DNA from 2 places in the Pseudoalteromonas sp. 1_2015MBL_MicDiv genome. Region 2 is predicted to be linked to the other one. Evidence: predicted binding sites of a transcription regulator. Region 2 holds the regulator's gene; the other holds the start of a gene.
The links. Region 2 encodes sigma-54, which starts transcription at its own class of promoters, with help from an activator protein. Its sites were predicted from a motif close to GTTGGCACGNNNNTNGNNT; they were not measured.

Region 1: flgJ (flagellar assembly peptidoglycan hydrolase FlgJ) is a predicted target of sigma-54. The motif match lies at 7,760-7,778, and genes of this name have one in related genera.

Annotation. Positions count from the first base shown of each region.
Region 1 covers NZ_CP012737.1:983,101-994,476, reverse strand. Annotated here, with positions in the region: gene AOR04_RS22120 (flagellin) at 1-613, opposite strand, end outside; partial or broken gene AOR04_RS22115 (flagellin N-terminal helical domain-containing protein) at 1,109-1,468, opposite strand; gene AOR04_RS04400 (flagellin) at 1,721-3,211, opposite strand; gene flgL (flagellar hook-associated protein FlgL) at 3,441-4,709, opposite strand; partial or broken gene flgK (flagellar hook-associated protein FlgK) at 4,712-6,726, opposite strand; gene flgJ (flagellar assembly peptidoglycan hydrolase FlgJ) at 6,728-7,723, opposite strand; gene AOR04_RS04380 (flagellar basal body P-ring protein FlgI) at 7,856-8,950, opposite strand; gene flgH (flagellar basal body L-ring protein FlgH) at 8,963-9,646, opposite strand; gene flgG (flagellar basal-body rod protein FlgG) at 9,663-10,451, opposite strand; gene AOR04_RS04365 (flagellar basal body rod protein FlgF) at 10,473-11,216, opposite strand.
Region 2 covers NZ_CP012737.1:3,188,290-3,199,665, forward strand. Annotated here, with positions in the region: gene AOR04_RS14260 (ATP-binding cassette domain-containing protein) at 1-507, opposite strand, end outside; gene AOR04_RS14265 (calcium/sodium antiporter) at 776-1,744, shown strand; gene AOR04_RS14270 (KpsF/GutQ family sugar-phosphate isomerase) at 1,748-2,719, shown strand; gene kdsC (3-deoxy-manno-octulosonate-8-phosphatase KdsC) at 2,720-3,271, shown strand; gene lptC (LPS export ABC transporter periplasmic protein LptC) at 3,268-3,822, shown strand; gene lptA (lipopolysaccharide transport periplasmic protein LptA) at 3,812-4,354, shown strand; gene lptB (LPS export ABC transporter ATP-binding protein) at 4,351-5,076, shown strand; gene AOR04_RS14295 (RNA polymerase factor sigma-54) at 5,146-6,645, shown strand; gene hpf (ribosome hibernation promoting factor) at 6,672-6,959, shown strand; gene ptsN (PTS IIA-like nitrogen regulatory protein PtsN) at 6,964-7,416, shown strand; gene rapZ (RNase adapter RapZ) at 7,436-8,281, shown strand; gene AOR04_RS14315 (HPr family phosphocarrier protein) at 8,325-8,597, shown strand; gene mgtE (magnesium transporter) at 8,699-10,057, shown strand; gene AOR04_RS14325 (protein disulfide oxidoreductase) at 10,114-10,665, shown strand; gene AOR04_RS14330 (YgiQ family radical SAM protein) at 10,849-11,376, opposite strand, start outside.

The sequences.
Region 1 (11,376 bases), 1.7 Mb from region 2:
GTTGCAATATTTGGTTTTTCGTCATTTCTGCTGTTTCTGTTGCAAAGTCAGTATCTTGAATTCGGCTACGTGATGCAGATACGTTCTCTGATATATTCGCTAAGTTACTTATTGTGTGGTTAAAACGATTTTGAACCGCACCTAAGCTCGCTCGTTGTGAGTCGATGTTTGCAATCGCGTTATCAATAACTGCTAGCGCATCTTGCGAGCCTTTTTGGCTTGTAATATCAACATCAGCAACATCATTTAGCTTACTTGTTGTTTCTGTGATTACACCAGCTAGTGAATCATCAGACGCCTCTACGCTAAATGTTTCTGAAGAGTTTAATTGAATACCACCTGAAATTCGTGTTGAGTCAGTCGCAGTACCAGCTACACCACTTGTTAGTACAACAGGGACAGCCGTACCCGTTCCGCCATCATCTTCAACACCGGCATAAGACAGAGCTGTCACTGATAATGTACTCGCTACAGGAGCACCAGCAGCATCTGCTGTTGCATAACCTTCTAACGTTATATCTGCACCCGTATTATTAGATACTGATAATACACCGTTTTCAATACTCGCTGTTACGCCATGTTCATCAGTTGCACCATTAATAGCTTCAGCCATTGCTTGCTGGTCGCCATCTGCATTACCTGTAGCTACGTATGAAACCTTCTCGTCGTTAAGCTCAAAACTAACCGTCTCGCCAGAAACTGTTGCAGCACCACCAACAACTACCGTGGCCTCTGTTCTAGCTTGCGCACTAACACCTGTAGAGCTCGTTACACTGTTAATTGCAGCAGCTGTATCTTCTGCGCTAGCGCCTGCAGCAATAGTAACTTGAGCGTCATTACGTCCAGAGATATCATATGTACCGCCTGCATTTGTACTTGCCGCAGCGGTAGAAGCAGCTGCAGCTGTCGCAGTACCAAAACCTTCGTTAGCAGTACCACCTTGTAAATCTACTTGGTTAGAACCAATTTTTTCTGCCGCTACACTAGACAGTGATACGTTAATTGTTTCGTTTGCATTTGCACCAATTTGGAATGATTTCGAACCGAAGCTGCCGTTCAATAATTGCTGACCACCAAACGAAGTCGTATCTGAAATACGTGTTAGCTCTGTTGATAAAGCTGATACTTCTTTTTGTAGCGCTTCACGGTCTTCTGATGAATTTGAACCATTCGCTGATTGTAGTGCTAATTCACGCATACGTTGTAAAATACTTGTAGACTCACTCATCGCGCCTTCAGCTGTTTGCGCCATTGAAATACCGTCGTTTGCATTTCTTTGCGCTACGCCTAAACCATTTACTTGTGATGTTAAACGATTTGAAATTTGTAGGCCTGCCGCATCATCTTTCGCGCTGTTAATACGCATACCCGATGATAAACGCTCCATTGATGTCGCTAAGTCAGAACCTGATTGAGATAGGTTACGTTGTGCGTTTAATGAAGATACATTTGTGTTTACTGAAATCATAATAAAACTCCTGATTACTTTCGTAAAAGTACTGTTTTGATTTAACCAAGAGCCGTAACAAATTTATGTACAAGCCCCTTACTGATTAAGTTAACGGCAGGAAACAAAATACCTTTAGCTTTTATTTAAAAAACGACCAAAAAAAGGCTAACCACCTGATTTAAATATTAATTAATATGAAACCCAAATACTATAAAGCATAAAAGCGCAATAAATGCGCTTTTAATATAACAAAAACTATTGTTAGTTTAATTAACCACCTAATAAACTAATTGCGGCTTGAGGCACTTGGTTAGCTTGCGACAAGATTGATGTACCCGCCTGTTGTAATATCTGATTTTTAGTCATTTGCGCTGTTTCTGTTGCAAAGTCAGTATCTTGAATTCGACTACGTGATGCAGATACATTCTCAGAAATATTTGCCAAGTTACTAATTGTATGGCTAAAGCGGTTTTGTACTGCACCCAAGCTGGCACGTTGTGAGTCAATATTGGCAATCGCGTTATCAATTACCGATAAAGCATCTTGTGAACCTTTTTGACTTGTAATATCAATATCAGCTGCATTTTCTAAAGAACTAGTCACTTTAGTCGCAACCTCATCCACAGAAGTACTACCTGTTGTAGTAAATATATCTGATGAATTTAATTGGATAGCACCGGCTATTCTGGCAGAGTCTGTCGCACCAGTAGTCAGTACCACAACATCACCGGCAGAACCTTCGTTATAGCCTTGAGGAGTTATATCTAAGGTTGAGCCTGCGTCTCCGGCAAATCCAACGATTTCAATATCTGCGCCATTATTATTTGAAACAGATAAAACACCATTATCAATGGTTGCTGTAACACCATGCTCATCAGTTCTGCTATTAATAGCTTCTGCCATTGCCTGCTCATCACCGGTTGCAGTACCTGTTGCAACAAACGAGACTTTTTCGCCATTTAGCTCAAAGCTTACAGGTTCGCCTGCTGCTGTTTGCGTGCCGGTAATATCAAGCTGAGCTTCAGATCTTGCTTGTGCCGAAACACCTGTAGCACCCGTTACTTGATTTATTAAATCAGCAGCTTCTTCTGCACTGGCACCATTTGGAATAGTGACCGTAGAATCTTCTCGACCAGAAATTGCCAAGTTACCATATGCAATTACACTAGCGGCAAGCGTACCGGTACCCGTTTCATTTACTTGACCAAAACCATCCACAGTAGTCGCTGATTGCAAATTCGTTTGATTTGCGCCAATTTTCTCAGCTGCAACACTTGAAAGCGATACATTAATCGTTTCATTAGCGTTAGCACCTACTTGGAAGGTTTTACTACCGTAAGCACCATCTAGTAATTGTTGACCACCAAACGAGGTTGTATCTGCAATACGTGTCAATTCAACTTGAAGTGCTGATACTTCTTTTTGCAGTGCCTCACGATCTTCTGGCGAGTTTGAACCATTAGCTGATTGCAATGCAAGTTCACGCATACGCTGTAAAATACTTGTTGACTCACTCATCGCACCTTCAGCGGTTTGTGCCATTGAAATACCATCGTTGGCATTTCGCTGGGCTACTGACAAACCATTTATTTGCGACGTAAGTCGGTTTGAAATTTGCAGACCGGCAGCATCATCTTTTGCGCTATTAATACGCATACCTGATGATAAACGTTGCATTGAAGTTGCTAAGCCTTCGCCTGATTTATTTAAGTTACGTTGTGCGTTTAATGACGACACATTAGTATTTACTGTTAATGCCATTTTACCATCTCCTAGGTTTAAGCAGAGTGTGGTTCAACACGTTTTAACAGGAACCACTATTCGATAATTTCTTATTATTATAAAAGCATTTACTGTGCCAACTTTAAAACAAGTTTAAGTCACTGTTTTTAATGGTTTATAATTGAAATTTAAAGTTGAATTTAAAAAGTAACTTGAAGCGACAATTTTTTGCCGCTTTAAAATAAGTAAAGCGGCAAAATATTTCTGGTTAAAGGTAGTCGAACAATGAAAGGTTAGATAAACGCCCAAAGGTTGCTTGAGATACTTGCAGTGCGGTTTCTTGCTTAGTGAGCTCGCTAATAGCAGCAGCCTGATCCACCTCAATTAAACTAGATCTATTACTTTTATTTTGAATATCAAGCGCTAAGTTAGTGTCGGTTACGAGTTCAAGCGCAACCATTCTTCCGCCTAAACTTGCCTGCGTGAAAACCACTTGTTCACTGGCATTTTGTAGCTGAACAACACCATCGGCTAATACTTGTTGAAAGTCGTCTCCTTCAAGTGTGCCATCATTCAAACCTGTAATAAGTGCTTGCAACGTATTAAGTACGTTTTCTTTCTCCGGTTTTTCAAGGCTAAAATCAAGCTGACCAGGTGCTGTACCTTCAAATTCAATTTTCATTCCTGCAAAATCTATTGGTTCATCGGTAATATCACCTATCACTTGAGGAGAAAGAGACACGCCATCACGTTGAATTTCGTATTGATCAGGATCAGTTGGCGTTGCCCCAGCTGTAATCACAACATTATAAGTATTTGCTGTTGCTGGCGCTGCTGGATCTGCATTGTAATTAGATTGATGAAATCGATCAAATTCAGTTTGACCATCAACATATACTGTACCTGCGGTGATGTTATTAGCAGGGACTGTAGTAGGAATTGAAGCCGTGTTTGAGTCTACATCTAAGCGTGCTGCTGTTTTTTCAAATGTATCAAAACCGTTATCACTCGATTTAATTGATACACCTTCAGCTATCGTTATTTGATGGACACCTTGATCGCCATTATAAGTGTATTCACCTAGCGTTGAGTCAAACTGATAAGGTTGGGTGCTATCTTGATAACCTGAAAATATAAATTTCCCATCTTCGGAGCGGGTATTCATTAAATTAGCAAGCGTTTGCTGAATACCACTTAGCTCGGATGCAATCGACTTCAAATCGTCTTTAGTATAAGCGCCATTACCCGCTTGTAATGCTAGAGATTGCGCTTCTTGAATACTGGTATTAATACTTTTTAAAACGCTTTCTTCTGTTTCGAGACGACCACTAAGCTGATTAATATTTTTTGTATATTGCTCATTGGTTTGTATTTTATTTGAATATAACATTGCCTGTGAAATATCTGCAGGCGCTTCAGACGTTGTTAAATATTTTTGCCCTGTATTAACGCGTTCTTGCGCATTTGCGACACCTTGTTGCCCATCCAGTATTTTATTAATACTGCTTTGATACATTAAATTATTTGATAAACGCATGATTACCTCGCAGCACTAAGTAAAGTGTCGAAAATTGAACGCGCAGCAGCTAAAACCTGTGCTGAAGCGGCATAAGACTGTTGAAAACGCAATAAATTTGCGGCTTCTTCATCGAGATTTACTCCCGATAATGATTCATACCAAGCTTCAGACTGCTGTGCGAGAGCATCGAATGCAGCTCCACTCGTAATAGCTTGTCCAGTTACCACACCAATATCGCTAACCATACCAGCATAGGCTTGATTAAATGTTTTATGGTTATCTGCCGTCGTTGTTGTGACAACATTTTGACGTACCAACTCACCATTTTGCAAATCAGCCAACTTTAAACCATTACGGTTATCGTCAAATCCACCTTCGTTAAACTCCAGCGTAAATGTATCGCCTGTTGCCGGTGTACCCTCTATATCAAAGTCAAAACCGTATGAGTCATAAGGAGCACCAAGGCCAGCTAAAACATTTTCACCCGGCGGCGCTATCGTCACAGCTACATTAGCGCCATTACCATCACTAATAAGGTAATCATTAGTACCCGCTGCTTTAACAATTGTGATATCGCCATTCGCTAAGGCAGGTGGTGTAGTTGATGTAAAACCACCTGAGGTAACACTACTAACTGTACCTGCTGATATCGTGCCTGTGCCTATATTATTTATATCGTTCGCAGTTCTAATTGGCGACGCTAACGCAAGGTCATCACCACGTCCGGTTGCAAGCGATATGCTAGAAGCGGCTTGAGAATTTAGCTTAACTTGAAATTGATCACCAGTAGCACCTGTACCAGCAACTGTTATTTGCAGTCCAAAGGACTCGCCACTGGTAATTGATGATGAATCAATCACTCCACTGGTTGTATCTGCAAGTGATGGGTTGCCAATAGGCTCCCCTTTATTATCAATTGCCTGAATACTTACTTCGTTCGGATTAGCGGTATAGGTAATAATGAAGTTACTGGCAGGTAATTCACTACCTTTGCCTGGCTCAACCGTTGCGGTCATGTTTGTAACACCACCAGTATTATCTTGATAAGCAAATGCATTTTCTGTTGGTATGGTAAAAATATCCCCCCCAACTCACCATTTGCATTCATGCCTAATTTATTTTGTTCGTTAAATGCATCTGCAATAGCCAGTCCCATTTGACCGATTTGATTTTGCGCCGGCACTAAAATATCGTCTCTAAAAGCAAGTAAACCGCCAATTTTACCTTTTAATTTGCTCGTATCAATTTCAAGTGGCACAGCTTTGCCACCGTTAACATCTAACGTTAGCTCTTTAAAACTAGGATCGGGGTCGCCTCTCATAGAAAACAAATTAAACGAACCATTTTGCATAACAACGGCTTCTCCTGTACCCATAAACACAAGCTTTTCACCATTTGGTCCATCAAGTGTTTCTATATCTATAAGTTCGGATAAATCACGTATTGCTTTGTCACGTTCGTTAAAAGTTGAACTTGCATCAGCAGCATTATTCGTTCCATTTACAGCAGCTATATCTTTATTTAAAGCGCTAATACTTTGGATTAGCGTATTGGCTTCCTCTGAAAATATTTCTAATTGTTCATTCACTATACTTTGCTGATCAAAGACAATACCTGAGAGTCTATCCATTTGATCAATTAAGCTTTGTGCATCAGTAATAACTAAAGAACGAGCTACCGTTGATGATGGTTGATTGAGTGCCTCTTGCACGTTATTAAATAACGAATTTATGCCTGTAGATAAGCTATTTGCTTCCTCTGAAAATAAGGTATCAACCCTATTTGCCTCTGTTACAAACTGATCAAAAAATGATTTATTAGATGTATCTCTGTTTAGCTGTTCTTGAGCAAATTGGTTTAGCAAACGGTAGGTTTCACCCCTACCTACCTGATTATCTACCATGGTAGTAAATTCTGTGCGCTCGCGTACATAGCCTTCTGTATTTACATTGGCAATGTTTTTACTTGTCGTTTGCAGTAACTCAGAACTAGCTCTGACTCCTGAACTGGCAATACTCAATAAATCATACGACATGTTACTTTACTCCTTGGCGAATCGCGTTTGCTGCAATATCTTTTAATTCTGCACTATTGAGTACTTGTTTTATTTTGCTAGCGTAATTTGGATCGGTTGCATAACCCGCTTTTTGTAACGAATCTAAAAAGTCGCTTGGCTTTGCTGTATTTTGTAATGCTTCTTGGTAGCGTGGGTTTTGTGTCAAAAAATCAACAAAGTCATTTACACTTTCTTTTATTGAGTCGTACGCCCTAAAGTTTGCTTTCTTTTTGACCGCTGTACCTTGCTCAAATTCGAGTGTGACTTTACTGGCTTTTTCACCTTCCCAGCTTTTATCTGATTTAATATTAAATAAGTTATTTGAACTGTTACCATCACTTTTATTAATGATATGTTTACCCCAACCAGTCTCAAGCGCTGCTTGCGCAACCATTACAGCCGGGTTTAAACCAATTTTCTTTGCTGCCGTTTTAGCGTGTTCCCACACAGAGCTAACAAACTCTTCAGCCGATTCAAATACCGGAGTCTCTATTTTTGATTCTGTAATATCCATGTTCATGTTCGTACTTACAGGCTCTACTGATTTATTATTATTTTCATGAGGAAGCTCTGAGCCCACTCGCTTATCACTTAAAAAGTCCGCTGTTGTTCTCAAAACAGATCCGGGCATAAAATTTTTACCATCAGGGGATAACTGTTGAACGATTAAGTCTGCAAGGCCTAAAGAACCATTTGATGATAGTTCTGTCGATAATTGTTGATCGTGCATTTCTTCAAAGAACTTAACCCCACTGGAATTAAATGGGCTTTCTTTGTCCTCAAATGCTTCGTTTGCCTTGCGCATACTTTTAAGTAACATTTGAGTGAAAATTGCTTCAAATTGTGCAGCGGCTTTTTTTAGCGCAGCCTTTGATGCATCAGTCGATGAATCACCACTGGTTAAGGCTTCTTTACGAAGTGAATCTAAGTTGCCTAAATCAAAAAAGTTTTGCTTATCGAGATGATTTGTTTCCATCAGCTTTTTGACACAATAATGAGTAATGCAATTAAAATGCAAAAATTGAGCCAGTTGACTAACTTTAAATTAGATATATTGCGAGGGAATGATTTTGCCCTAGTAAAAATGTTACTAGGGCGTGTTTAAATACTAAATAACAACTAGTTGACCGTTTATTGCACCAGCCTCTTTAAGCGCTTCAAGAATAGCCATCAAATCACCTGGTGCAGCACCAACTTCATTGATTGCTCTGACTAAATCGTCCAAGCTAACACCAGGATTAAATACAAATGCACGAGAATCATCCTGATTCACATCAATGATACTTTGATTCGTAACGGCGGTTTCACCTTCACTTAATGCATTAGGCTGAGATACATTTTGTTGCTCGGTAATCGTCACAGTTAAACCACCATGAGTAATCGCGGCTGGCTGTAGTTTTACATTTTTCCCAATTACAATCGTCCCCGTACGAGAGTTAACAATAATTTTTGCTGCGTTATCCGCAGGGGTAAACTCTAAGTTTTCAAGTGTTGATAAATACGATACACGTTGTGATGCATCTCTTGGGGCAATAACACGAATAGATGCAGCATCAATAGCTTGTGCGCTATTGGGACCAACTAAGTCGTTTATCGTACTTTCTAAACGTTTCGCTGTTGTAAAATCTGGGCGATTTAAATTAAAAGTAATATAGTCGCTTTGCATAAATGGACTTTTAACGGCACGTTCAACAGTAGCACCATTGGGAATTCGACCGACGGTGGGTGTATTTATAACAACCTTGCTGCCATCCAACCCCTCAGCTCCTAAGCCGCCAACAATAAGGCTACCTTGTGCTATAGCGTATACATTCCCATCAACACCTTTTAAAAATGTTTGAATTAAAGTACCACCGCGCAAACTACCGGCGCTGCCAATAGACGACACGGTAATATCAATTGTTTGTCCTGGTTTTCTGAACGCAGGTAACTCTGCATGCACAGCAACAGCAGCCACATTTTTAATTTTAGGGCTTAAATTAGCCGGCAGTGTAATACCAAAATTACTTAACATGCCCTTGAAACTCTGTTGGGTAAACTTACTTTGCTCGCCAGTCCCAGGTAAGCCAACAACTAACCCGTAACCCACTAATTGGTTAGAACGCACACCTTCAACCATAGAGATATCTTTAATACGCTCTGCATGTGCCGAAAATTGGCATCCCAGCAAAACAATTAAACAAAAAAACTTAAATACATTCATATTGAATGTCCTCTAAAAAGGAAAGAGCGAGCTACTAAAAAAGCGCGTTAACCAACCAGCACTTTGTGCTTCTTGGGTTTGCCCTTTACCTGAATATTGAATCCGTGCATTAGCTATTCGGTTTGATTCAACCGTATTATCTGAGCCAACATCTTGCGGGCGCACCAACCCTTCTAAGCGAATAAACTCTTCGCCTGTATTAAGAGTTAACCATTTTTCACCTCGAATAACTAAGTTACCGTTTGGTAAAACACGCATCACATTAACCGATATATTGCCAAATAAACTATTTGATTGATTTGATTTAGAGTCACCAGAAAACGATGAATCACTGCCAATTCCAAATTGAATACTGTCGCCACCGATATTAACAGGAAGTCCCCCCAAACCAATTACAGGGTCAAGGCTCGTGTCAGATTGCTTATCTGTTTCTGTTTTTGCCGCTTTTGTAGCTTGGGTAGATTCTTGCAATTTAACCGTAATGATATCGCCGGTACGCAGAGCTTTTCTGTCCGCGTATAAATCGTTCGACACATTCGTGTTAAATAAAGAGCCTGTTGCTACAACAGGTTCTATATTTGGTTCTGGGTACATTGGCGCATAGTAAGGATCGTCTTGCACTATTTCACTATTTTGTGTTGATACACATCCACTTAAAAATAGAGTGCCTGCCGCAAATAACATAATATTACGCATATTCTGCCCCTAAACCTTATAGTTGCTGATTGATATAACTCATCATTTCGTCGACGGCTGAAATTACTTTTGAATTCATTTCATAAATACGTTGAGTTTCGATAAGATTTACCAGCTCTTCTGTGACATTTACGTTTGATGTTTCAAGTGAGCCTTGAATAATACTACCAAGCCCCTCAACACCAGGATTACCCTGCACTGGAGCACCACTTACAGCTGTTTCGGTATAAAGGTTTTGACCAATCGGCTCAAGACCCGATGGATTAATGAAGTCACTAATGGTGATCTGACCAATAACTACGTTATCGGCTTGACCTGCAACACGAACAGATACTTCTCCGTCTTGCGAAACAGTAATCGATTGAGCATCTTCGGGGACATTCATTTCTGGCTGAATAACATAACCAGCACCCGATGTAACAATTCGTCCATCACCATCGGTGGTAAACTGGCCATTGCGCGAATAGGCAATATTGCCATCTGGCTGCAGCACTTCAAAAAAACCTTCGCCGGAAATCATCCAATCTAGTGAGTTTTCGGTGGTTAACATGTTACCTTGCGTAAACTCTTTTTGGTTGGCTACAACTTTTGCACCCGCACCTAACATTAGGCCTGATGGCATTTCAGTGTCTTGCGATGAACGACCACCTGGCTGATTAATATTTTGATAAAGTAAATCTTCAAATATAGCGCGGCTTTTTTTGTAACCAACCGTACTGGCATTCGCTAAATTATTTGAAATAACCGAAATATCGGTTTGTTGAGCATCAAGCCCTGTTTTGCTGATCCACAATGCAGGATTCATAATAGTGTCCTCATTTTAAAGTTAAACTATGCGCAACAGCTGATCTTGACGTTCGTCAATTTCTTCAGCTGTTTTCATCAGTTTGACTTGTAATTCAAATTGGCGTTGATGACTTATCATATCGACCATTTCATGAACGGGGTTTACATTCGACATTTCTAAGGTTCCACTCAATACTTTTACATTAGCGGAAGTATCAACAACTTGATTTGGTTTTGGTCTAAATAAGCCATCATTACCTTTTTCAAGTTGTGAATTATCAGCCTCAACGACTCTTAAGCGATCAACTTCTTCTAAAAAATTTGCTGGGGCGCCTTGCGGACGAACCTGAATAGCACCATCTTGACTAAATTCAACCTTTTCAATTGGTACAGGCAGTATAATTGGACCACCTTCGCCAATAACTTGACGTCCATGACTTGTTACCAGCATGCCTTCTGCTGTGATATTGAGCGTGCCTACTTTAGTGTAAGCTTCATTACCCGACGCATCTTGCACACTCAGCCATGCGTTATCGCTCATTGCGATATCTAAATCTCTGCCTGTTTCAACTATGCCACCCGATGTCATGTTTGAACCCGGACGTTCTTGCATCGAAAATACACGTGTTGGCAGCCCTTCACCAAACGCTTGCATAGAACGTGCTTGAGCAAAGTCTGATTTAAAGCCTGTCGTATTGGCATTCGCCAAATTATTGGCTTTAAGGGCAAGGCCCTGCAGGCTCTGTTTAGCACCTGAGGCCGCAATGTAGACCATTTTGTCCATAACATCGACTCACATTAAAAATCTCTAACTTAACAAATGCAAAATAGATGCCAGATTAGAGTTTACGTAACATTAGAGTGATGAAACAAACAATAGAAATGATAGCCACTTACTGTAACCATTGGTTTTGGTTTAGAGGCTAAAATAAAAAAGGCTGCAA
Region 2 (11,376 bases):
GTACATTATAAGTTCAGGGTCGAGCGCAATAGCACGTGCCAGAGCTGCGCGCCTAGCCATACCTCCCGATAATTCAGAAGGCATTAAATCTTTCGCTCCGCGTAGCCCAACAGCTTGCAATTTCATTAGCACAACCAACCGAATTAGGTCTTCACTCAACTCAGTGTGCTCCCTAATTGGGAACGCTATATTATCGAATACCGACATATCAGTAAACAACGCACCACTTTGAAATAACATGCTCATTTTAGTTCGCGCTTCGTAGAGTTCTTTGCGCGACATATTTGGGATACTACCACTTTCAAATAAAATATCACCGGAGTCAGGCTTAAGTTGACCGCCAATTAAACGCAACATGGTCGTTTTACCAATTCCGCTTGGCCCCATAATCGCAGTGATTTTACCTTTAGGAACGCTAAAGCTCATATTTTTATATATGCTTCTATCGCCTCTCGAAAAGCTAACATCCTTGACTTCTACTATTGATTGCGACAAGTCGCTCTCCATAACAATGTTCACTAGTGCACCTATTTTAAAGCTTTTTTAACCAAGATGGAAAAAACAATTCGTAAGATTTTGTAATACACTTGCAAAAAGGAGTATAAGACTCGTTTATAACGGCTTAACTGCAGCTTAAGGTGCTGATATAAGCGCCTTAAAATATTATTCAACAAGTTATTGTAATTAGAGTTGACCTGACTCTTTTATTTATACTTTCACCTTTGCTTTTGTTACTATTCGCGCCATCTGTATTTTGAATAACTGGCTTAATATAATGGTTACCTCGTTTGTTATTTTAATTCTTGGTTTTGCGGCTCTTGTTTGGAGTGCAGACAGGTTTGTTTATGGCGCAGCGGCACTTGCAAAAAACTTTGGCGTACCAACCCTAATTGTAGGCTTAACTGTTGTGGCAATGGGTTCGTCAGCCCCAGAGATGATGGTTTCCGCTTCTGCAGCGCTCGCAAATAAAACAGATACTGCAGTTGGTAACGCTGTCGGTTCAAACATAACAAACATTCTACTTGTGTTAGGTATTACAGCGTTATTTAGACCTCTGTCTGTATCTTCAAGTACATTAAAACGCGAAATGCCACTGGTCTTGCTGATATCATTCGCTACCTGGTATATTTTTTCAGACAATTATTTTTCATTAGCCGAAGGTGTCGCCTTACTTATTGGCTTTATCGTGTTTATAGGCGGTTTGATTATTATTTCACTGCGCGCAAAAAACCAAGATGACCCATTTATAACAGAAGCCTGTGACGACGTACCTAACGATGTACCAACTAAAAAAGCGGTATTTTGGTTAGTTATTGGCATGGTTCTACTCCCTGTTAGCTCACATTTTTTAATTGGTTCAGCAGTCGACATAGCTAAATACTTTGGCCTAAGCGATCTAGTCATTGGCTTAACTATTATTGCCATTGGCACGAGCTTACCGGAGCTTGCAGCTTCAATTGCCGGTGTATTAAAAAATGAAGATGATTTAGCTCTAGGCAATATTGTTGGTTCAAACATTTTTAATATATTGGCTGTGTTACCGCTCGCAGGTATTATTAATCCATCCATTATCGATCCGTCAGTAGCGAGTCGAGATATACTCATTATGATTGGTGCAACATTTGCTCTTATCATCATGTCATTGAACTTTAGAGGCACCCAACGCATCAATAGAGTGGAAGGTGGCTTATTGCTTATCGCATTTTTGGGCTACCAAGGGTATATTTTTAGTCAAGTAGGGTAAATAATGACGACGCTGAACTTTATCGAACAGGGTCTTCGCGTTCTCAATATTGAACGCCAAGCACTTAATGACATAGCGCAATATGTAGATGAAAATTTTCATCACGCATGCCAATTAATGTTTGACTGCGAAGGTCGAATTATTGTTATTGGCATGGGTAAATCAGGCCACATAGGTAATAAAATTGCAGCAACACTTGCAAGTACAGGAAGCCCTGCCTTTTTTGTACACCCAGGCGAAGCTAGCCATGGCGATTTAGGAATGATCACCAAAAACGATGTTGTCATGCTTATTTCAAACTCAGGTGAGACGAGTGAAGTTTTAAATATTATCCCTGTTTTAAAACGCCTTGGCGCAAAAATAATCGCCATGACAGGCAATACTAAATCGACCATGGCAACACATGCAAATGTACATGTATGCATTAAAGTAGAAAAAGAAGCATGCTCTTTAGGGTTAGCACCAACGGCGAGCACTACAGCGACTCTTGCTATGGGCGATGCGATGGCAGTGGCTCTGTTAGAAGCTCGTGGTTTTACCGCCGATGATTTTGCGCTTTCTCACCCTGGGGGCAGTTTAGGCAAACGATTATTACTAACCTTAAAAGATGTTATGCACAGCGGCGCAAATACACCTATTATTAGCGTCTCACAAACCGTAAAAGATGCACTTATTGAAATGTCAGCCAAAGGCCTTGGTATGACAGCCATTGTTGATAAAAGTAATCAGCTAGTGGGATTATTTACCGACGGTGATTTACGCCGTATTTTAGAGCAAAGACTAGATATTCATACAACACAAATAGACCTTGTTATGACTAGGTCATGCACAACAGCTACACAAGATATTTTAGCTGCTGAAGCGCTTAATATAATGGAACACAAACGTATAAATGGCTTGATTGTTGTTAATGAGCAAAACCAGCCTATTGGCGCACTAAATATGCAAGACTTATTAAAAGCAGGAGTATTATAAATGCAATTTGAAGAACTCTATCAACCGCTGAGTGCTGATGCAAAAGCACGTGCTAAAAAAGTAAAATTACTTATATGCGATATTGATGGTGTATTTTCTGATGGCCGAATTTATCTTGGCAATCAAGGTGAAGAGCTCAAAGCATTTAATACAAAAGATGGTTTTGGCATTAAAGCGCTTATAAACAGTGGCTTTGAAGTGGCTGTTATTACTGGTCGCCATTCGCAGATAGTGCAACAACGTATGACCAGTTTAACAGTACAACATATTTATCAAGGTCAAGAAAACAAGCTTATTGCTTACGAAGAGCTAAAAAACAAGCTTCACCTAAGTGATGATCAAATTGCCTACATTGGTGATGATGGCCCCGATATGCCGGTAATGGAATTAGTCGGGTTTGCCGTTGCAGTTAACGATGCTCACCCACTAATCAAGCGTTTATCACATTACACGACACAGATGCTGGGTGGTTTTGGCGCAGTGAGAGAACTAACCGACTTACTTATGCTAGAGAACGACAAACCACTTACTAGCAAAGGTACTAGTTCATGAATACAGCGCGCATAATTTTAAGCGTTTTATTCATCAGCTGTATGGTTTGGCTTTGGTACCCTTATTTTGCACAAACAAATATGACAGCTCAGGTTGAAGCTGAAGTTATCGCTAAGCCTGATTATATTGCTATTGAGCTAAAACAAACGGCCTATGATGAAAATGGTAAAATTAATCATAAAGTTACAGCTGCTAAAATGGAATTATATCAACAGTTAGGCTTTACCTTTTTTGAAAAGCCCATTTTCACCTTATATAACGAAAAACAAACATGGCGAATAAATGCAGACGAAGCAACGTTATATGAAGGAAAACAATTAATTTTAGAAGGTAACGTGGTTGCCAAGAATCTTACTGATAATGCAATGATAGACAAGATTAATGCGGATAATATTCAAGTAGATATAAAACTACTCACGATGCGTTCAGAGCAACCCGTTATTGTTACGGGACCCAATTTAAAGATCACCGGTAAAGGCCTTGAAGCCGATTTAAAAACTGAAGTGATAAAACTTATTAACCATACGCGAACTATATATTATGACCAATAAAATTTCAAAAATACTTATTATTCCGACACTTATACTAGCTTTCAACCTTAGCGCTGCTGAACAAGCGATTCAACCTGCAGCGAATCAAATATCAATAAGTGCCGACAAACAAGAAGGCCAATTAAAAGAAAACGTCGGAATTTTTGAAAAAAATGTTGAGATTATTCACGGCAACCGCCGTATTACAGCCGACCGTTTAGAAGTACATAAACGTGATGAATTAGGCGATAATAAACAGCTACTAATTGCAACTGGTAGCCCTGCATATTTCGAAGAAAAACAAACTGACGGCACTATAATGAGCGCCAGCGCAAACGAAGTTCGTTATGATGTAGCTAAACGATTTTTAACCCTTATTGGCGATGCACAAGTATCGCAAGCGGGTCAAAAAATAAATGCCAAGAGTATTACTTACGATATGCAACAGCAATTAATTAGCGCTGAAAAAGACGAAAACTCAACCGATCGTGTGCATACTATTTTAGTACCTATTGAGACTAAAAAAGAAAAAAACGATAAAGGTCAGCCATGAGTACATTAAAAGCAGAACTATTAGCTAAAAGTTATAAAGGCCGTGAAGTTGTAAAAAATGTAGGTCTGGAAGTAAAGGCTGGCAGCATAGTCGGGTTACTTGGCCCTAATGGTGCAGGTAAAACCACAACGTTTTATATGATTGTAGGCCTTGTACCTAGTGATAAAGGCAAGATTTCTATCGACGATAACGATATTACTCTTTTACCTATGCATAGTCGTGCTAGATTAGGCATTGGTTACTTACCCCAAGAATCATCAATTTTTAGAAAGCTTACTGTTTATCAAAACTTAATGGCTATTTTAGAAACACGTAAAGAGCTAAATAAGCAAGCAAGAGAAGACACACTTAACAATTTATTAGATGAATTTAGTATTCAGCACATTCGTGATAGCCAAGGTATGGCATTATCAGGAGGCGAGCGTCGCCGAGTTGAAATAGCGCGAGCACTAGCCGCTGATCCTAAATTTATATTGCTTGATGAGCCTTTTGCTGGTGTTGACCCTATTTCAGTGTTAGATATAAAGAAAATAATAGAACATCTTAAAAATCGTGGTATTGGTGTGTTAATTACCGACCATAATGTAAGAGAAACTCTTGATGTTTGCGAAAAAGCCTACATAGTTTCTCATGGTGAGTTAATTGCATCAGGCACTCCAGAACACGTATTAAACGATAAAACAGTACGTGATGTTTATTTAGGCGAGCAATTTAGGCTGTAACATTTACGCCATGTCTTTAAGCATCTGCTAGTATTAATTATAACAACATAAAAGGATTGTTAGAGATACATGAGGCAATCATTACAGCTGCGCATGGGCCAGCAACTTACAATGACTCCACAGCTGCAACAAGCAATTCGCCTGTTGCAACTCAGTACATTGGATCTCCAGCAAGAAATACAAGAAGCACTCGACAGCAACCCCCTATTAGAGGTTGAAGAGCAAGATTACGCCGAAGATTCTGCTGGTAAAAACGAGCAAAAAGCAGATAACGACGATGTCACTGTTAGCGCAAATGCTGATGATGTTCCGAGCGAATATGAGCAAGACAGTGGTGAAGCACTTGCTAAAGATACGCTAAGTGATGAAATGGCTATGGATGTTAGTTGGGATGAATATATGAGCGCAGCCCCAGCATCATCATCAGGACCAATGCCTGAAGATGAATCTATATACCAAGGCTCCTCAACTGAAACGCTCCATGAATACCTAATGTGGCAACTACAACTGACTCCCTTTAGTCCTACCGATGAAGCGATTGCGATTGCGATTGTTGAAGCCGTCGATGATTCGGGTATTTTAACGCTGAGCTGCGAAGAAATTTTAGAAAGTTTTAATCAAGAGAACGAAGAAGACAACGAAGTTGAACTTGACGAAATAGAAGCTGTTTTAAAAAGAATTCAATTGTTTGACCCTGTTGGTATTGCAGCACGTAGTTTACAAGAATGCTTATGTATTCAGCTGAACCAATACGATAAAGAAACACCCTATATTAATGAAACAAAAATGATTTTAACCGAGCACATTGATCTATTAGCTGCTCGCGACTATCGTACATTAATGAAAAAAACAAAGCTCAAAGAAGAAGAGCTTAAAGAAATAATGACTTTAATACATACTCTTAGCCCAAAACCGGCGGATACTATAGTTAGAGAAGAATCTGAGTATGTAATTCCTGATGTATCGGTGAAAAAAATAAAAGGTCGCTGGGTTGTTGAACTAAACCCAGATAGCATGCCTAAAATCAGAGTCAACAGCCAATATGCAGCAATGTCACGCACCGTTAAATCAAGTGGTGATAGCCAGTTTATTCGCTCGCATCTACAAGAAGCTAAATGGTTTATTAAAAGTTTAGAAAGTAGAAACGATACACTATTAAAAGTAACTAATTGTATTGTTAAGCAACAACAAGGTTTTTTTGAGCATGGCCCAGAAGCCATGAAACCAATGGTTTTAAATGATGTAGCAGAAATGGTCGAAATGCACGAATCAACTATTTCACGCGTAACAACTCAAAAATATATGCATACACCTCGCGGTATTTTTGAGCTTAAATATTTTTTCTCAAGCCATGTAAGTACTGAAAATGGAGGCGAATGCTCATCAACAGCAATACGCGCTCTCATTAAAAAATTAATCGCAGCAGAAAACTCAGCAAAACCATTGAGTGATAGTAAAATTGCAGATATATTAGCTGAGCAAGGAATAAAAGTAGCGAGACGTACAATCGCAAAGTATCGCGAATCTCTAGCTATTCCACCGTCAAATCAGCGAAAAAGTTTGATTTAAGACGCTAAACAAAGAGGGTAATGCTTATGCAACTAAACTTAACTGGTCGTCACGTAGAAGTAACTGATTCATTAAGAGATTATGTAAATACCAAATTTGCGAAGCTAGAAAGACACTCAGATCATATTAATAATGTTCATGTCATTCTTGATATAGAAAAATTAAACCAAAAAGCTGAGGCAACGATTCATGTAAGTGGAGCTGAGTTATTTGCCTCTACTGAACATCAAGATATGTACGCCGCCATTGACTCGCTGATTGACAAGCTCGATCGCCAAGTTATTAAACACAAAGAGAAGCTTGCTCGACACTAATATTATGAAATTAAGTTCACTTATATGCCAGGACTGCAGCAGAGCTGCGGTCCTTTTTAATAGTAAAAAAAGAATTTTAGAGTTCATCAGTCAACTTGCTCATGACAAGCTCCCATATCTTTCTCAACAAGATATTCTCAGCGCCTTAATGAATAGAGAAAAACTGGGAAGCACTGGTATAGGAAGAGGCATTGCAATCCCTCATGGGCGAATGAGCGGCGCAGAAGAGCCCTTAGCACTCGTATTAGTAAGCGAAACACCTATTAATTTTGATGCTATAGATAATCGCCCTGTTGATATATTTGTTGCTCTCATCGTACCTGATGGCGATAACCAGCAGCACTTAAAGACGCTCGCAACGATAGCTGATAAACTAAATAATAAAGATTTTTGTAAACAGTTACGCAGCGCAAAATCAGATACTGAGCTGTATCAAGTTATTGTAGAACAATCGTAATTAACATAATGGGTGATAAATGGAATTAATTATCATAAGTGGCCGTTCCGGTTCTGGAAAATCGGTTGCTTTACGCGTAGTTGAAGATTTAGGTTATTATTGCGTAGATAATATTCCAATTAATCTGCTACCTTCTTTAGTGAGAAGTGTATCTGATAACTACGACAAAATTGCAGTTAGTATTGATGTCCGTAATTTACCAAAAGAGCAAGATGAATTTAACGATATCCTTGAATACTTACCTGGCTTTGCTAAACCGACTCTGTTTTATCTAGACAGTGAGGATCAAACATTAATTAAACGTTTTTCTGAGACTCGCCGTCTACACCCGTTATCAGTTGACTCATTACCTCTTGATTTAGCTATAAAAAAAGAAAAAGAACTACTCGATGTTCTCACTACTCGCGCTGACTATATGATCGACACGAGTGATTTAAGTGTTCATCAACTTGCTGAATCAATTCGTGAAAAAATTCTGGGTAAAAAAGATAAACAACTCATTGTTACTTTTGAGTCGTTTGGCTTTAAACACGGCATTCCTAAGGAAGCTGATTATGTCTTTGATGCACGCTTTTTACCGAACCCACATTGGGAGCCAGAATTAAAACCTTTAAATGGCTTAGACCAACCCGTAAAGGATTACTTAGCCAGCCACAGCATTGTCCAAAAGTTCACTTGGCAAATTCAAACTTTTGTACAAACATGGTTGCCACATTTAGAGCGAAATAACCGTAGCTACTTAACTATTGCTATAGGTTGTACTGGCGGGCAACATCGCTCAGTATATTTAGCACAAACGATTGGTGAAAGTTTTTCGATGACACATCCAAATGTAAAAATCCGCCATAGAGAACAAGAAAAATAACTCATTCAAAATAATCATCTGTTCAGCTTAGGTAGAGTAACTTATGCGTTTAGAAGACACTTTTTTAATAAAAAATAAATTAGGACTTCATGCAAGAGCCGCTACAGTATTAGCGCAACTTGCTATTAAATTTGATGCCTCAATCATGATATATCAAGATGATAAAGAAGCGCCTGGGGACAGTGTATTGGCTTTAATGCTACTGGAAAGCAGTCAAGGAAAAGAGGTGAAAGTAGTGTGTGAGGGCCCTGATGCCGAACAAGCTTTACATGCCGTTGGTCAATTGATAGCACAACGCTTTAATGAAGAAGAATAGCACTTAGCTAAAAACCGAAACTAAGATAAACTAAATGTGGTTAATTACCCCATTAATAAACCTCCCTATCCATAGTTATATAAAAATCAATAAGGACGCCAATGCCTGAAGCTTTTGAACAAGACTATCCACTACAACAATTAAAACAAGTGACAAAGTCGCTTAACAGTGGTCAATTTGTTCAAGTTAGGCGGATGTTAGCAAAAACAGCTCCTTGTGATACCGCATTATTATTAGAGTCATCGCCGCATAAAATTCGCCGACTACTTTGGCAGTTGGTTGACCCTGATGTACAAGGTGATGTTCTTGAAGAGCTTTCCGAAGATGTTCGTTTAGGCATTATTGCCCAAATGGAACCTGAGCACATTGCAGCCGCAACTGAAGACATGGGCCACGATGACTTAGGTGAAGTACTCCGTAGTTTACCAGACACCGTTTATAAAGACGTTGTCAGCGCGATGGATATTCAAGACCGTGAACGTGCAACACAAGCACTTTCATATCAAGAGCGTTCAGCTGGCGCGCTAATGAACACCGATACGGTAACCATTCGTCCTGATGTAACGCTCGATGTTGTACTTAGATATATTAGGCTACGTGGGGAGCTACCAGAAGGTACAGATGACCTATATGTTGTTGATAAACACAACTGTTTTATAGGCGCTCTATCACTGAGTACGTTATTAACGAACCCACCTGAAAAAATTGTTCGCGATTTAATGGATGAAGATTGTGAATCAATCCCAATTTCAATGGATGAAAGTGAAGTCGCGCAACTATTTGAGCGCCATAATTGGATATCAGCACCTGTTGTTGATGATAACGATCAATTACTTGGTCGTGTCACTATCGATGATATTGTTGACGTAATTCGAGAAGATGCAGAGCATAGTTTACTAGGCTTAGCCGGTCTAGATGATGAAGAAGATACCTTTGCGCCAGTACTCAAAAGCTCTAAAAAGCGCTCAGTTTGGTTAGGTGTCAATTTACTAACCGCACTTGCAGCGGCCTTTGTTGCTAGCTTTTTTGAAGGAACACTAGATGTTTTACCTATTTTGGCGGTACTAAACGGTATTGTCCCTTCTATGGGTGGCGTTGCAGGAAGTCAATCGTTAACGCTTGTTATACGCGGTATTGCAGTAGGCCATATAAACCAAACAAACCAACGCTTTTTAATGATAAAAGAACTTGCCATTGGTGCGTTAAACGGTATTTTGTGGTCATTATTAATTGCAGGTGTTATTGCCCTATGGCAATGGGACTTTATGCTTGGTGGTGTACTTGCCTTCGCTATGTTTATGAACTTAGTCGTGGCTGGTGTGGCTGGCGCAAGTATTCCAATAATACTTAAAAGAATGAATATAGACCCCGCACTTGCAGGGAGTGTGGTGCTAACCACTGTGACAGATATTGTTGGTATATTCGCCTTTTTAGGAACTGCTACCTGGTTGCTGGTATAAATTAGAATTTTTTGCAAATAACTAAAGTAAAAAATACTTAGGGTAAAGCAGCAATTATGACAACGAATATCAAGAATAAAAAAGTGACACCCAAAAAAACGCTAAAACAAAAAAGCGTATCCATATTAAAAAGTGTATTGGTATATGGCTCTATATTTTTCGTCATTTATACCGCCGTCAATTGGTGGCGGCAACCTGTCATGCCAGCAAATCCTCAATTACAATTAACAGATTATAAAGGGAAAAACATTGATCTAGCTGCAATGAGCCAAGATAAACCAACCCTTGTGTATTTTTGGGGAACTTGGTGCTCTATTTGTAGTATTACCTCCCCTGCCATAAACGAACTCGCAAACGAGAATAATTATCCTGTCGTGAGCATCGCAATAAAATCAGGTTCTGATCAAGAACTACATAACTATCTAAATGATCATGGCTACAGTTTTACGACCGTCAACGATCAACACAGTGAGATATTTACCGATTGGCAAGGGCAAGTCACGCCATCTTATATAATCTTAAAAGATAATAAAATGACGCAAGGGCTAACAGGTATTCAGCCGTTATGGTCACTTAAATTACGTTTGTGGTTATCATCAACGTTATAAGGAAGAACTGACTGCAAATATATAGGCACTAAATACGCGCAGCTCAAAGAGGGGGCTCTAAAAGCTCACTCTTTATCATCTACAATAATATTGATAATAAAGAGCAAGGTTAACTCAACTTACGTATTACGAAGGCTGAAAAGCGCGTATCGCAATTAAACTAATAACTGGCAGATTGAATTACTAACGTGTACTTTGACGATTACCACCTACTTTTGGTTTAGTGTTTGCCTTTTTAAATTGGCTAAAACCGGTATGTCGCGTTAATGCTGGTCGCCCGCCTTTTTTACCGCCTTTACCTATTTTTTCATCACGCCCTTCTTCAGGCACTAAACAGTTCGGTCCTTTACCAATTAAATTAGCTTTACCCATTTTACGTAGTGCTTCACGTATCATCGGCCAACCTGCTGCATCATGGTAGCGTAAAATAGCTTTATGTAATCTACGTTGGCGAGCGCCTTTAGGTACTGGAACAACTTCTGAGTTGTTTTTTATATTACGTAAAGAGTTCATCTCTGTATGGTAAATAGTCGTCGCATTAGCCATAGGTGATGGGTAAAAATTTTGTACCTGATCAAGCTTAAAGTCGTTTGATTTAAGCCATAAAGCCATGTTTACCATGTCTTCATCTTTTGTACCTGGGTGAGCAGATATAAAGTAAGGAATTAAATACTGCTTTTTACCGGCTTCTTTAGAGTACTTATCAAATAG